3 regions of the Clostridium sp. TJA032 genome follow, and region 2 is predicted to be linked to each of the others. Evidence: riboswitches for the same ligand, from Rfam matches in the RefSeq annotation. Region 2 holds a riboswitch; each other region holds the start of a gene.

Region 1 (5,370 bases), 600 kb from region 2:
TTTCATTTTTAAACATTAAAAGGTATTCTTCTTTTCCTTTATCAGTTTCAATTTCTATATTTATAGAACAAGCATTTATTTCTTCTGAAACATCTAAATCCTCAAGCTTTCCTTTTTTTCTTAATTCCTTCATAGCTATTGTTGCTAAATCCATTAATTTAATTTCTTTATTTTTTAACTCTTTACCATAAACAAATTCCCTTGATTTTTTATAATTCTCAAAAGCTATTTTTATTGGCTCTGAATATTTTCCCTCTTCTATTAAAATATCCTTTATTACTGTTTCAAAGGTTGTATGCCTACAATGATCTGACCAATAAGTATCAATAACCTTTATCTCAGTAATTGTAGGATTTCTTTTCTCCTCTTTAAAGTAATCTCTTATTAACTTTAAGTCCTCTAAAGTCATGGCTAAAGCTTTATCTTTATGGAAATTTTTAATTTCCTCCTCACCTAATTCTAAAAATCCTTTTAAAACCTCTACTTCTTTAGGTTCACTTAAATCCTCTTCAAAAACTTTAGAAAAAGGACTAACCTCCCTTGAATCAATAGGATTTATATAATAAGATTTTATTTTATTTATTTCCTCTTTTTTTAAATTCCCTTTTAAAACAATTATCTTTGATGATTTTACAAAAACTTTTTTTCCTTCATTAAGAAGCATTATACATTGCATAGCAGAATCAGCTCTTTGGTCATATTGGCCTGGTAAATATTCAACGCCAAAGGCATATTCATTTTCTTCAAGTTCAAATTCTTCTTCATAAACTCTATCTACAGGAGCTTCTGATAAAATACTCTTTAAAACACTTATATATTGTTCTTTATCCATTTCTCCTAATATGTATTTATTTAAAACCCTTACTTTTTCTAAAGAATTAATAGCTAAATTTTCTTTAAAATCCTTAAATAATTTATTACCTTCAACATTAAATTCTTCTTTTTTTTCTACAAATACCATCTTTATACCAGACATTTTAATCCCCCATTCAAAACACGAACATTATTAATGATTAATTATTAATCATTCGTTATTTTAACCATAACACCCAAAACACATATTGTCAATATTTAAAATTATTTAAACATTCGTATTTTTAACTAAAAATATTTATAATAACACTTTTCTTTAAAAAATAATTCGTCTTTAAATAAAAGAGAGATATATTAATTTTTAATATATCTCTCTTTTATTTAATCTTCTCTTAAAATATTTATATCTTTACCCTCTAAAATTTTATTCATATTTCTCATAGAACACATTTTTCCACACATTGTACAACTATCTTCATGCTCAGGAATAGATTCTTTTCTATATCTTAAAGGCTTTTCCTTATCTATAGCTAGAGAAAACATTTCGTTCCAATCTAAATTTTTTCTAGCGTAACTCATTTTATTATCTATATACCTTGAATTTTTTATTCCCTTTGAAATATCAGCAGCATGTGCAGCTATTTTAGTTGCAACTATACCTTCTTTAACATCTTCTAAACTAGGAAGTCTTAAATGTTCTGCTGGTGTTACATAACAAAGAAAATCTGCTCCATGAGAAGCTGCAACAGCACCTCCTATAGCACTTGTTATATGGTCATACCCTGGTGCTATATCGGTTACTATTGGTCCTAAAACATAAAATGGAGCACCATGACATAACTTTTTTTCTAATAATACATTAGCTTCAATCTCACTAAGTGCCATATGTCCTGGTCCTTCTATAATTACTTGAACATTTCTATCCCATGCTCTTTTTGTTAATTCACCAAGAGTAATTAATTCCTTTATTTGAATAGCATCTGTTGCATCAAATATTGCCCCTGGTCTACAAGCGTCTCCTAAGCTTAAAGTTAAATCATATCTTTCACATATATCTAATAATCTATCAAAATATTCATAAAAAGGATTTTCTTTTTTATTTAATTCCATCCATGCAAAAAGAAGTGAACCCCCTCTTGATACTATATTTGTAATTCTTTTATTTCTTTTAAAGGTTTCAATAGTCTCTCTATTTAACCCTGCATGTATAGTAACAAAATCAACTCCATCTTTTGCATGTTTTTCTACAACCTCAAAAAACTCATCAACAGTTACATCTTTAAGCTCTTTATCGTAAAATCCAATAACATCATAAATTGGTACTGTACCTATCATAGCTTTAGAAATTTCCACAAGCTTTTTTCTAAAGGCATAAGTTTTTCCATAATTACTTAAATCCATTATAGATTCTGCCTTCATCTCTATAGCTTTCTTAACTTTTTCTAGTTCTAAATCTATATCAGAACAATCCTTTGAAACGCCTAAATTAACATTTATTTTAGTTCTTAGACCTTGTCCAACTCCCTCTGCACTTAAACTTTTGTGATTTTTATTAGCAGGTATTACAATTCTACCTTTAGACATTAAACTTATTAATTCTTCAAGGCTAATACCTTCTTTTTCTGAAACTATTTTCATTTCTTTTGTAACTATGCCTTTTTTAGCAGCATCCATTTGAGTTGTATAATTCATATTAGTTCTCCTTATATTAATTTTTTAACTGCGCAGTTAAATTAAATTAGGATCCTAAAAAAATAAAAGCTTGCCTTAGGGCAAGCTTAATAAACAAGATAAAACTATATTTATTAAAAAATAAATAAAAATTTCACTTACTGCTTCCCTACGGTAGTACTAACTACATCAGGTTTTAAGGGTTAGAATCTATCCTCTCAGCATAAAAATGCACCCCTAGCAATTAATATTAAGTTTTATTTTTTCTAAATTATACTATTATTTCTATATTTTTTCAATATACTACATAAAAATATATTTTTATATTAAAAATTATTTCTATTTATATTGTAAATACAAATTCCTGAGATTGCTCCCATAATAAAAATAACTGCTAAATCCCAAAGCTTAAAAACATATAGTCCAAAATAACGAACAATTAAAATTAAAGCTAAAGCAACTACTATATGAATTACAACTTCTAATTTTGGTTTCTTTTTAAGTCCACCAACTATTTTATCAGTTATCCCTTTCTTCTTATCTAATAAACCATATAATAAAGCAAAAATTACTGTCGATATAACAAAAACTAATGCTTCTAATATATTTTGTAATAAAAGCACTTTATCCATAAGCCTCTTCCCTTCAAATATTCTTTAATAAAAATATTATAACATTCTAAATAATATGTGGTAAGTTTGTAAAGAAATTAAAATTTATGTATACCTTATAAAATTACCCTTTGTTTTTCATATTAAGATTTTCCTTAAAAGAAATAATAAACATCCCTAAAAACAAACCATTTAAAATCGAAACTACTACTCCACCTATTCCATAAGAAATATTAAATTCTCTAAAAATAAAGTAACTAAAAAATACTACTAAAAACATTATAATAGAAATACTAAAATAATATTTTATCTTTTTTTTAAAAGATATTCTTTTTATAAAGACTATCTTTCTGCTATCTTTAAGGGTATACAAAAAAAATACTATTATAAATATTCCAATTAAAGTACTTCCATGTTGAAAAAACTTATATCTATATATTTCATATTCTCCTAAAAATAAAATCTTCTCCCTAAGGTAAGGAATCTTCTCAACAAAGAATCCACTATTATGGGTAAAAGCATCCCAAATCACATGAGTTGCCATTCCTAATATAGCAGAATAGATAAAAACTATTACTTCTTTTAAAGAATTTAATGAAAATTTCTTTTCTCTTAAATAAAAGTACCATTTATCAAAGGGGTTAGGTAAATTACTTATAAGTTGTGATTTAATTATATTATGAAAAACATAGGCTAATAAAAAACATAAAGGTAAATTAAGTAGAAAAAATCCTAATAATTTATGTCCTAAATTTCCATAAGGCCTAAAATTTATAAAATATAAAAAGTCTGGAGCCATACTTCCTAAAATTAAGGCAGTAATATTTAATTTTTTATTTTTCAAAAAAACTACAGCTGCTGGATGTGCTAAAGTAAAAGGCATATTCTCCTCCTTAATAAAATTAAATTTTATTAAATAAATAGCAAAAAATAAAATAAACCCTACATTTTTTTACTAAATAAAGCTAAATATTTTAATTTTCATTATATTGTTTTTATTGAAATTTCTCCTGAGTTTAAATAATCTATTTCTCCATTTTCATATTTAACAACTAAGGCACCATTTTCAGTAATATCAGTTGCTACTGCTTTATTTAACTTATTATTTTTATAAAAGGTAACTTCCTTTCCTAATACTAATGATAATACCTTATACTCTTTCATTATGTCCTTATCTTCTAAATTATTGCATAAAGCAAAAAGTTCATTTAAAATTTCTGCAATCATTCTATTTCTAGTAACTGTAGGCTTTTCTCCTTGAAATAATGAACAGGCTGAATGTTTTATTTCATCAGGGAAACTATCTTCCTCAGTTTTAAAGTTTATACCTATGCCAATTACAACATTCTCAACTCTTCCACTTTCAAAATTACCTGTTGCTTCAGTTAATATACCACAAAGCTTTTTACCATCTAAAAATATATCATTTACCCACTTTATCTTAGGCCTTTTCTTAGTTAAATTTTCTATTGCCCTACAAACTGAAATTGCAGTAGCTGTAGTTATATGTATAGCCTTTGAAAGTTCTATATTAGGTCTTAAAATTACACTCATATAAATTCCTTTTTGTGAAGGAGAAAAAAATTTTCTTTGAAACCTTCCTCTTCCAGCAGTCTGCTCCTCTGCAATTAAAACAGTTCCCTCTGGTATATCCTTATCCATTAAAAGCTTTTTTGCCTCTTGATTAGTAGAATCTATAACCTTATAAACCTTTATATAATTTTCTCTATACTCTTTATTTAAAAATATTTTTATTCCTTCTGCTGATATTAAATCATTTTCCTTTGTAAGTTTATACCCTTTATTTGTAACTGCTAAAATATTATATCCTTCTTCTCTAAGAGACTTTATATTTTTCCATATAGCTGCCCTAGATACAGATAATCTTTTAGCTAATTCTTCCCCTGATAAGCTTTCATCTCTATTTTCCTCTAATATTTTAAGTATAGAATCCTTAAGTGCCACTTAATCTCCTCCAATCAATACTCTCTATAAAAACTTATTCTTTTAAGTAATACTCTCCTTGATTATATTTTTTATGCATAATATTGACAACCTCTTCTTATCACAAAAGGCATATTTAACAAAAATATTTTTAAATAAAAATATTTTTTAAGTTATAATTAAATATAAATTTAGGAGGTACTTTTATGAACTATATTTATGCTATAAAAAATTATATTCCCTTTGATGAAGTTGAAATAAAAGATAAAGAAGTTTTTTTAGATGCTTTAAACTCTTTTAAAGATATTTTAACAAGAAAAAACAAAATACT
Region 2 (5,370 bases):
TAAATGAAGGAACTAAAGAATATAGAGATTTAGATGGAATATTAGCAATTGGTATATTTAATGAGGAAGAAATAAACATAATGGAGAAATTATCTAAAAACATAATTTTTGTAGATTCTTCTCCTGATGAATGGAAATATGATTCTGTAGTTGTAGATTTTAAGTATGGAGTAAAGCTTTCTTTAGATTATTTAACATCTTTAGGTCATAAAGATATTGGATATTTAGGAGGGGAATCTGTTACTCATAATGGAAGTGAACCTATTAAGAAGGTTAATTATAGAGAAAAAACTTTTAAAGAATATATGGAGAAAATAGGCAATTACAGAGAGGAATGGGTTTTAAAAGGAAAATTTTTACCAGAACATGGATATGAACTTATGAAAAAAATATTAAAAGAAAAAAATCTTCCTACAGCATTTTTTATAGCTAGTGATCCTATGGCTATAGGAGCTTATAAAGCAATATTTGAAAAAGGGTTAAGAATACCTGAAGATATAAGTATATTAGGTTTTGATGATATATGTACTGCTAAATTTTTAACTCCTTCTTTGACAACTGTAAAAGTTTTTACGGAGCATATGGGGAATATTGCTGTTGATACTCTTTTAGAAAGAATGAGAACAGAACGGGAAATATCAAAAAAAATAGTTTTACCTGTTAAGTTAATAAAAAGAGAAAGTTGTAGAGAAATATAATTTAATACCATAAAAGAGACTAAAAGTTTTACTAAAGTCTCTTTTATTTGTCCCTAATTGAATAGAGCTTTGATTTTTTCTATATTCTTTATGCAGGCTTTATAACCACATAAATAAGCTTCTTCTAATTTATTTATGTCCTTTTCAAAACTTTCAATAGCTTCCTTTTCTTCTGGTCTTATTATAATAGCTTTTCCTTGCTTTTCTAATTCTTCACAAAATCTTACTGTTTCATTATATTTTATATGTCTTGTTAAAAAAGAATCCTTTAATTTAGGATATTTAGAGCCTACTATTTTAGAAGCTAATTTATTACTTTTTTTCAAGGTCTTTCTATAGCTTTTTGGTCTAGTAAGTATTATTAAGTGCTTTTCATTTCCATCTTCTATAGCTTTTTTTATTGGGATAGGGTCTAATAAGCCACCATCATAATATTCATTTCCATTTATTTTTATAGGCGGAAATAAAAGTGGAATAGCGCAGGTTGCTCTTAAAGCCATATATTTATCATCTTTAATTTTTCCATTTAAATATTCAGTTTTACCTGTATTTGCATTAGTAACTCCAACTAAAATCTCTCCTTTGTAATTTAAAAGATTATCAAAGTTGTAAGGATAAAGATTATTTGCTAATTCATCAAATACAAAATCTAGTCCAAAAATACTTCTACATTTGAAAATGTTATTTAAACCTAAATATCTTTTATCATTTCTATATTTTTTTAATATTTCAATATTTCTTCCCCTTTGATTAGAAAAGTATGAAAAACCATTAGTTATTCCAGCAGAAACTCCAATACAGTAGGGAAAGGTTATATTATTATCAAGAAGTGCATCCATAACTCCAGCACTAAAAATTGGGCGAAAAGTTCCTCCTTCTAAAATTAAGCTAACCATATAATTTCCTCCTAAAGTTTATCATATATTAAAATTATAGTACTTATATAAAATAAATTCAAAAGGAGTTATTGATAAATAATTGAATATATGATATTATTTGGAATATAATTTTATAAATTTGCTAGGGGAGCTAGTTTTATATCTAGCTGAGAGTAGAAATTAAATTTCTTGACCCTTTAACCTGATATAGATAATTCTAGCGTAGGGAAGCCTAAGATATTAGTGTATTTAATTTTAGCATATATAAGCTTATGGCTTATATATGCTTTTTTTATTGAAAGGAGATAATATGTATAAATTATATAATGCATTAACAATTGCAGGGTCAGATAGTTCAGGAGGAGCAGGTATACAAGGTGATATAAAGACATTTTCTGCAAATGGAGTTTATGCAATGAGTGTAATAACTTCAATAACGGCTCAAAATACTATGGGAGTTTTTGAGGTTATGGATATTAATCCTAGTATTATAAAAAGACAAATAGAAGTTATTTTTGAAGATATAAATGTTGATGCTATAAAAATAGGGATGGTTTATAAAAAAGAGTCGATTAAGGCAATAAATAAAGCCTTAAAAGAAATAAGAAATTTACCTAAAATAATTTTAGATCCTGTTATGATATCAAAAAATGGATTTAAGCTTTTAGAAGAGGAGGCTAAAAGTATTTTAATAAAAAATTTAATACCTATATCAACTTTAATAACTCCAAATATACCAGAGGCTGAAGAAATTTTAGGGATAAAAATATCTAATTTAGAAGATATGAAAAGAGCAGCTTATCTTATTAAAAAATTAGGAGTAGAAAATGTTTTAATTAAGGGAGGGCATTTAAAGGGAGAAGCTACAGATGTTTTATATGATGGAAAGGAATTTACTTTTTTTAGAGAAAAAAGGATAATTACAAAAAATACTCATGGAACAGGTTGTACTTTATCATCAGCTATTACGGCTAATTTAGCTAAGGGAATAGACCTTTATAATTCAATAAAACTTGGAAAAATTTATGTTACAGAATCAATAAAAAATAGCTTAGAACTTGGAAGAGGAATAGGTCCTTTGCATCATTTTCACAAATTTTATTAAAGTTTAAGAGATTTAAATAGGGGGATTTAAATTGAGATTTAAAGAAAAAAAGTTATACTTAGTAACTGATTATAACCTTACATTTAAAGAGCTTTTAGAAAAAACAAGAGAGGCTTTAAAAGGAGGAGTTTCAATTGTTCAGTATAGAGCAAAAAATAAAAATACTAAAGAAATGTGTAGAGAGGCTTTAGAATTAAAAAGGCTTTGTGAAGAATTTAAGGCATTATTTTTAATAAATGATAGAATTGATATTGCTTTAGCTATAAATGCTAAGGGGGTTCATATTGGGCAAGATGATATGGATATTTTATTAGCTAGAAAAATATTACCTAAAGATTCAATTATAGGAGTTACAGTACACAATAAAGAGGAGGCTTTAAAAGCTATTAAGGGTGGAGCAGATAATTTAGGGGTTGGAGCATTATTTAAAAGTAGTAGTAAAGAGAATATAACTTTAATAAATTTAAAAATCTTAAAAGAAATAAGAGCGGTTTCTCCTATTCCTATTTATGGCATAGGCGGGATAGATACTCATAAATTAAGCAAGGAAATTTTGGAAAATGTAGATGGTGTTGCTGTTATATCTTCTTTATTAAAGAGTGATAATATAGGAAATAAAAGTAGAGAATTTTTAAATATAATGAATAATTTAGAATATTAAATATAAAAGATGAAATAATTAAAAGAGATTCTTAAGTTTTAGAATCTCTTTTTATTTAAATTTTATTTATAGTATAATATTTATAATTTAAATTCTTTTATATAAAATATTTAAATTATAAAACTTAAAAGTTAGGAGAGGGATATGGTAAGAGAGAAATTTAAGGTTTTAAATAATATTTTTGGATATAGAAACTTTAGAAAAGGGCAAGAAGAGGTAATTGATAAAATTTTAGGTGGAAATGATGTTTTTTGCATAATGCCAACAGGGGGAGGAAAGTCCCTATGTTATGAAATACCAGCTTATATTTTTAAAGGGACAACTCTTGTGATTTCTCCTTTGATATCGCTTATGAAAGATCAGGTTGATAATTTAAATTCTTTAGGAATAAAGGCAGACTATATAAGTGGAGGAGTAGAATTTTCAAGTGTAAAAGATATAATTTCAAAGTTTATAAAAGGAGATATAAAGCTTCTTTATGTTTCTCCTGAGAGATTAGAAAATAAATATTTTTTAGATAATATAAATAAGGCAAATATTGAACAAGTAGTAGTTGATGAGGCACATTGTGTATCAATTTGGGGACATGATTTTAGAAAAAGCTACGGAAAAATAAGACCTTTTATTGATAAATTTAAAAAAAGACCGATTATTACAGCTTTTACTGCTACTGCAACAGAATTAGTTATGAAAGATTCAATAGCTCTTTTAGGTCTTAAAAATCCTTTTATTTATAAAGGAAGTTTTAGTAGGGATAATCTAGAAATAAACGTATTAAAAGAAGTTGATAAATTAGAAGTAATAAGTGAAATTATAAGTGAATATTCAGAGGAATCTGGAATAATCTATTGTTCTACTAAAAGTGAAGTTGAAGAACTTTATAAGTGTTTAGAATATAGAGGGAAAAGTGTAGGAAAGTATCATGGTGCTTTAAAAGAGGAGGAAAAGAATTATTATCAAGAGGAATTTTTAAAAGATAATATAAATGTAATGATAGCTACAAATGCTTTTGGTATGGGAATTAATAAGCCAGATGTTAAGTTTATAATACATGCTACTTTTCCTAAGAGTATAGAAAATTATTATCAAGAGATAGGAAGAGCTGGAAGAGATGGCAGAGCTTCTAAATGTTATCTTCTTTATTCTGAAAAGGACATAAGAATAATGGATTATTTAATAAGTTCTACTACAGAAATTTCAAGAAGAAATATAGAGTTTAAAAAGCTTGAAAAAATTATAGAGTTTTGTAATTATGATAAATGTTTAAGAAAGTATATTTTGGATTATTTTGAAGAAGAAAATTCTATAAAGTATTGTAACAATTGTACTAATTGTTTAAAAAGTAATGATTTAGTTGATATGACTTTAGAAGCACAGAAAATATTATCTTGCATATATAGAACAAAGGAATCTTTTGGTGAGAGTGTTTTAATAGATATTTTAAGAGGGATACATGGACAAAAAATTGAAAAATATAAGTTATACGAGTTATCTACCTTTGGAATTATGAAAGAGTATACAAGTAAATACATAAAAGATATAATTAATGAACTTTTAGCTATTAAAGCCTTAGAAAGAAGAAAAGGAACATATTCTATGGTTAAATTAAACAGAAAATCAATAGCTATATTAAAAGGAGAAGAAAAGGTAGTCTTAAATGTAAACAAAAAAGAAGAGGAGATTTGCAATGATTTAGAACTTTTTAAGAGATTTCGCATTTTAAGAAAGGATATATCAAGAAAAGAAGGTATAAAACCTTATATAGTTTTTACAGATTCTATGATTATGGAAATAATAAATAAAAATCCTAAAAGTAAAGAGGAGTTAAGGGATATAAGAGGTCTTGGAGAACAAAAGATAATAAAATATGGTGCATTTATTCTTACAACTTTAAGAGATTATGATAGATATAAAAAAAGGAGTTAGGTTTTTACTAGCTTCTTTTTTATTTAAAAGAATATTTTGTCATAGAACATAACATAAAGAGAATATATTTAAGATAAAGGAGGGATTATAATGGATTTTAAG
Region 3 (5,370 bases), 240 kb from region 2:
TACTTATTCAAAGGATGATATATTTTGGATAACTTTAAGAGGATTAATATCTAAGGGGGAAATTGAAGAAGCTGAAGATATGCTATTTAAAGAAGCAGAGAAAAATCCATCTATAGAGATATATGAAATTGGTGAAAAAATGTATAACTTATTAAAGAGCAAAAGTGATGAAGAACTTAAAAGATATAATTTTTCTAGGGAAGAAATTGATTTAGGTTTAGAGGATTTAAAAAAATTAATAGATAAAAAGAAATAATAATTTTATCTATAATAATTTTTAATAAGTTAAGACAGGGAGAGATAATTATGAGAAGCTTAGATAAGGAGTTTTTTCTTGAAAAATATCCTCATTCAAAAGTTGATATAGAAAAAAATAAAATTAAATTTGAAACCTTACAAAACATATATAATGATTTTGTAAATTATGAAGATTCCTATTATAATCAAGCAGAATTTATAGCAAATATACTTCGTTCTAATGAAAATGTTCATTCTGTTAAATCAAGGATAAAAAATCCTGAAAGATTGATAGAAAAAATAATTAGAAAAACAAAAAATAGAAAAGAAAAGTATGGTGAAGATTTTGATTTTAATGAAGAGAACTATAAAAATGAAATAACAGATTTAATAGGTATAAGGGTTTTACATATATTTAAAGACCAATGGAAGGATATACATGACTTTATAATAAAAACTTGGGATGTTATTGAAATAACAGCTAATATAAGAGATGGAGATGATAGGAGTATCTTTGATGATTTAGGAATTGAGGTTATATCAAGACAATCTGGGTATAGGTCAGTTCATTATCTTGTAGAATGTTATCCTACTAATCAAAAAGTTATTGCAGAAATTCAAGTTAGAACTATTTTTGAGGAAGGATATGGAGAAATTGACCATAGATTAAGATATTCTCATAATGAAATACCAGAGATTTTAAAATCTAATCTTTTACTTTTTAATAGAATTGTAGGAAGTGCAGATGAAATGGCCTCTTTAATAAATATGTTAAATAATAATTTAGATAATAAAGATAAATATTATGAAGATAAGTTAAGAGAAAAAGAGGAAGAAATTAAAAAATTAAAAGAAGAAATTAAAAATATAAAAAGATAGAAAATGAAACCTATAAATATTAGAAGTAATATTTATAGGTTTCATAATTTTATAAATAAAAAGAAAAGAAATTTATAAAATTATAATATTAATAAAACATTAACTAAATATGAATAAAAATGAAATAAGCAGGTAGTTTTAATATATTTTGAAACAATTTAAGAAAATTCTAACTTTGATTTTATTAAATTATGGTAGTAAACTGAACCTAGTTCATTGTGAAGTTTATTAATAATATTTAAGAGAATAATATTAATAAAAATCACACTAGAATTTAAGAAAGCTTATGAAAGGATGATAAAAAATGAAGAAGAAATCAGTTGGAATTACCATGGCGGTCTTCTTATTAGGGATTTTTATGGGAGCTATTGATTCTGGAATAGTTTCTCCTGCAAGAGATATTATAGCTGATGGATTAAAGGTTTCACAAAATGCTAGTGTGTGGGTTGTAACAATATATACTTTAGCCTATGCAGTATCTATGCCACTTATGGGGAAATTATCTGATAGGTATGGAAGAAAAAAAGTTTATATGGTTTCAATATCACTTTTTTGTCTAGGTTCTTTACTTTGTGGTATATCAGATTATGTAAATAGCTATACTTTTTTACTTGTTTCAAGAGTTATAGAAGCTATAGGTGGTGGTGGTATAATGCCAATCGCTACAGCATACATAGGAACATCATTTCCAGTTGAAAAAAGAGGCTCAGCCTTAGGAATGATAGGTGGAGTTTATGGAATAGCTACAGTTGTAGGACCAACCTTAGGTTCTGGAATACTTTCTATTTTCGGTGATAAAAACTGGGGGTTTTTATTTTTAGTAAATGTTCCAATTAGTATAATTATACTTTTTATGGCAAGAAAATTAGAAGAAAATACTTCTTCTAAGGGAGTTAAAAAATTAGATGTTTTAGGTTCTTTAGTACTAACAGTATTAATACTATCCTTAATGTATGGAGCTACTAATTTAAAATTTTATGATTTTATTAATTCAATAAAATCCTTAGAGGTTTGGCCATATCTTTTAATATTTATAATATCAATTCCAATATTAGTTTTTGTAGAAAGAAAAGCAGAGGACCCTGTAATAAACTTATCTTATTTTACAAATAAAGAAATAGCCATAACTTTAATTTTAAGTTTTGTTGTAGGTTGTGGATTAATGGCTACAGTATTTATTCCTCAATTTAGTGAAAATATACTAAAAACTCCAATGGGAAGTGGAGGATATATAGTTACTATTTTTGCAATATTTGTTGGAATAGCAGCTCCTTTAGGAGGAAAATTTATTGATAAAATAGGTGTTAAAAAAGTGCTTTTAATAGGGATGGCCTTAGTTATTATAGGAAACCTCTATCAAGGATATATAACAACTAAACATCCAGGAATTTTTAATTTAATTGTAGGTTTAGGTATTATGGGCTTTGGTTTAGGATTTTCTATGGGAACTCCAATAAATTACTTAATGCTTAGCTTAGTTCCAGATAATGAAGCTACAGTTGGACAATCAGCAGTATCTTTAGTTAAATCTATAGGAATTGCAGTATCTCCAAATATTCTTATTAATTTTATCTCTGATGCAGGAAGAAAGGTTCCAGAAGCATTACAAAAGGTTATGCCACCTTTAGAGGGTGGAATGTCTAATGTTATGAACTCTTTAGGAGGAGGTTCAAATTTTTCAAACTCCATAGGAAATGCTAGTGTAACTAATATTTTTAGCATTATAAAAGAAATGGTAAATGGACAATTTATAGTGTTAAGAGATAAATTTTTAAATAATCCTAATGTTAATATAGAGGCTATAGAAAAATCCTATATGAAAAGTTTAGAGGGAGCTAAAAATGCTATAGAAACTGCCTTTCAAAGTACAATGAATACAGGTTATACTAAGTTGTTTTTAACTTGTTCTATTATAGCTTTAATAGGATTTATATTAACATTATTATTAAATAATGATTTAATAACTATGAAAAACAGAAAAATGGAAAAAAAGGAAAAAATTAATTGATAAAATTTAATTTTTAAGGTATGATAAATAAAAACAAATAATTTTAAGATATTGCTAGGGGTGCCTTTAAGGCTGAGAGGAATTTAAATTCTAACTCTAAGAACCTGATTTGGTTAGTACCAACGTAGGGAAGTATATTTTAATCTTATATTTTTCATACTAAAAATATTTTATGATTAATTAGAAAATATATTTTAAAAGGTTTAGCAATAAAAGCTAAACCTTTTTTGTTGGTGTAAATAATCTTAAAAATAAGAAAAGAGGTGAGAATATGATTGTTAATGGTAAGTATTTAGAAAAGAATAATATAAATACAGTACTTGATTTATTGAACTTACTAGAAATAAGTAGTAAAAGAGTTGTTGTTGAAATTAATAAAGATATAGTTCCTTCAAATAAGTACAATGAATTTATACTTAATGAGGAAGATAAAATTGAGATTATTGCCTTTGTTGGTGGAGGATAGTATTAAGAGAGGAATATATGAATATAAAGGTTAATGAAAAATGGAGAGTATTAGAGGAAAAAATAACAGTGTATTCTTTAAAAGAAAAAGAGTTTTCAGATTCTAATATTATTATATTAAATGGCTTTCCTGTTGAAGAGGACAAGTTTCTTGAAGAAGGAGATAGAATTGTTTTTATTAAAAAGGGAGTAATGCCTAAAAGAGAAGAGTTAGAGGAGCTTATGATATGTAGACATACTCCAGGAGTTTATGAAAAACTTAAAAATCTTAAGGTATTAATAGCAGGTTGTGGAGGACTAGGTTCTAATATTGCAATTTCTTTAAGTAGAATAGGCGTTGGAAAAATAATTTTAATAGATTTTGACTTAGTGGAACCTTCTAATTTAAATAGACAACAATATTATATAGAGGATATTGGAGAATATAAGGTAAAGGCTTTAAAGAAAAATTTAAAGAGAATAAATCCTTTTATAGAGGTTTGTGATTTAAATTTAAAGCTAGAAAAGAATAATATGAAATTATTAAATAAGGGGGACATCATATTAGAGGCCTTTGATAGAGCAGAGAGTAAAGCTTTATTGGCTAATTATTTCTTAGAGAATATAACTGATAAGTTTTTGATTTCTTCTTCTGGTATGGCTGGTTTTTTTGATTCTAACTTAATAAAAACAAAAAAGATAACAGAAAGATTTTATATTTGTGGTGATTTTATAAATGAGGCTAAGGAAGGGTGTGGATTAATGGCACCTAGAGTAGCTATATGTGCAAATCATATGGCAAATCTAGTTATAGATATAGCTTTTAATAAAATTTAAAAATATACTTAATCAATAAATTATATAATATTTAATTTAGTATAAAAGGAGTAGAGTATTTTGGATAAATTAATAATTGGTGGAGTAGAGATAAAAAATAGGCTTTTTGTTGGAAGTGGTAAGTATCCTTCAAATAAGATGATAAAGGATATTTTAAAGGGAAGTGGTGCTAATGTTATAACTTTAGCTTTAAGAAGAATAGATTTAGATAATAAGGAGGAAGATATTCTTCAAAATATACCTAAGGATATAATTTTGCTTCCTAATACATCAGGTGCTAAAAATGCTGAAGAAGCAATTAGAATAGCTAAAATAGCTAGAGCTATGGGCTGTGGAAATTGGATAAAAATAGAGATTATATCAGATTCTAAGTATTTACTTCCTGACAATGAAGAAACAATAAAGGCTACAAAGATATTATCAGAGGAGGGGTTTATAGTTCTTCCTTATATGTGCCCAGATCTTTATGTAGGAAGAAAATTAATAGAAGCTGGAGCAAAAGCTATAATGCCACTTGGAGCACCTATAGGAAGTAATAGAGGCTTGAAAACAAAGGAACTAATTCAAATAATGATAGATGAATTAGATATTCCAATTATAGTTGATGCAGGTATAGGAAAACCATCACAGGCTATGGAAGCTATGGAGATGGGAGCTGCAGCTTGTTTAGTTAATACAGCTATAGCATCTTCTTGCAATCCTGTAAGCATGGCTAAGGCTTTTTCTATGGCAGTAAAGGGAGGAAGATTAGCTTATGAGGCTAAATTGGGGAATGAATCAAAATTTGGAAATGCCTCTTCTCCTCTTACTGGTTTTTTAGGATAGGAGATGGTTTTCTTTGAGTTTTTATGAAGTAATAAAAAAATATAGAAATTTTGATTTTTACAAATATTTTTCCTTAGTAAAAAAAGAAGATATTTTAAAAAGTATTTATAAAAGAAATAAGGATTATTATGATTTATTAA

Evidence for each region. A riboswitch is a leader RNA that binds a small molecule or an ion and turns the genes downstream of it on or off. The one in region 2 is predicted to bind thiamine pyrophosphate.
Region 1: another riboswitch for thiamine pyrophosphate. It lies ahead of thiC (phosphomethylpyrimidine synthase ThiC); the one in region 2 lies ahead of thiD (bifunctional hydroxymethylpyrimidine kinase/phosphomethylpyrimidine kinase).
Region 3: another riboswitch for thiamine pyrophosphate. It lies ahead of thiS (sulfur carrier protein ThiS); the one in region 2 lies ahead of thiD (bifunctional hydroxymethylpyrimidine kinase/phosphomethylpyrimidine kinase).

What each region holds. Positions count from the first base shown of each region.
Region 1 covers NZ_JBZEFB010000001.1:71,572-76,941, reverse strand. Annotated here, with positions in the region: gene AC4FRL_RS00350 (phosphoribosylformylglycinamidine synthase) at 1-976, opposite strand, end outside; gene thiC (phosphomethylpyrimidine synthase ThiC) at 1,195-2,505, opposite strand; TPP riboswitch at 2,634-2,733, opposite strand; gene AC4FRL_RS00340 (hypothetical protein) at 2,811-3,116, opposite strand; gene AC4FRL_RS00335 (DUF4184 family protein) at 3,220-3,978, opposite strand; gene AC4FRL_RS00330 (biotin--[acetyl-CoA-carboxylase] ligase) at 4,080-5,060, opposite strand; gene AC4FRL_RS00325 (NUDIX hydrolase) at 5,246-5,370, shown strand, end outside.
Region 2 covers NZ_JBZEFB010000001.1:674,908-680,277, reverse strand. Annotated here, with positions in the region: gene AC4FRL_RS03050 (LacI family DNA-binding transcriptional regulator) at 1-698, shown strand, start outside; gene AC4FRL_RS03045 (patatin-like phospholipase family protein) at 752-1,594, opposite strand; TPP riboswitch at 1,711-1,822, shown strand; gene thiD (bifunctional hydroxymethylpyrimidine kinase/phosphomethylpyrimidine kinase) at 1,887-2,681, shown strand; gene thiE (thiamine phosphate synthase) at 2,713-3,342, shown strand; gene recQ (DNA helicase RecQ) at 3,487-5,268, shown strand; gene AC4FRL_RS03025 (serine protein kinase) at 5,359-5,370, shown strand, end outside.
Region 3 covers NZ_JBZEFB010000001.1:910,540-915,909, reverse strand. Annotated here, with positions in the region: gene AC4FRL_RS04150 (DUF6483 family protein) at 1-256, shown strand, start outside; gene AC4FRL_RS04145 (RelA/SpoT domain-containing protein) at 307-1,116, shown strand; gene AC4FRL_RS04140 (MFS transporter) at 1,421-3,124, shown strand; TPP riboswitch at 3,171-3,272, shown strand; gene thiS (sulfur carrier protein ThiS) at 3,396-3,590, shown strand; gene thiF (sulfur carrier protein ThiS adenylyltransferase ThiF) at 3,608-4,405, shown strand; gene AC4FRL_RS04125 (thiazole synthase) at 4,466-5,230, shown strand; gene thiH (2-iminoacetate synthase ThiH) at 5,244-5,370, shown strand, end outside.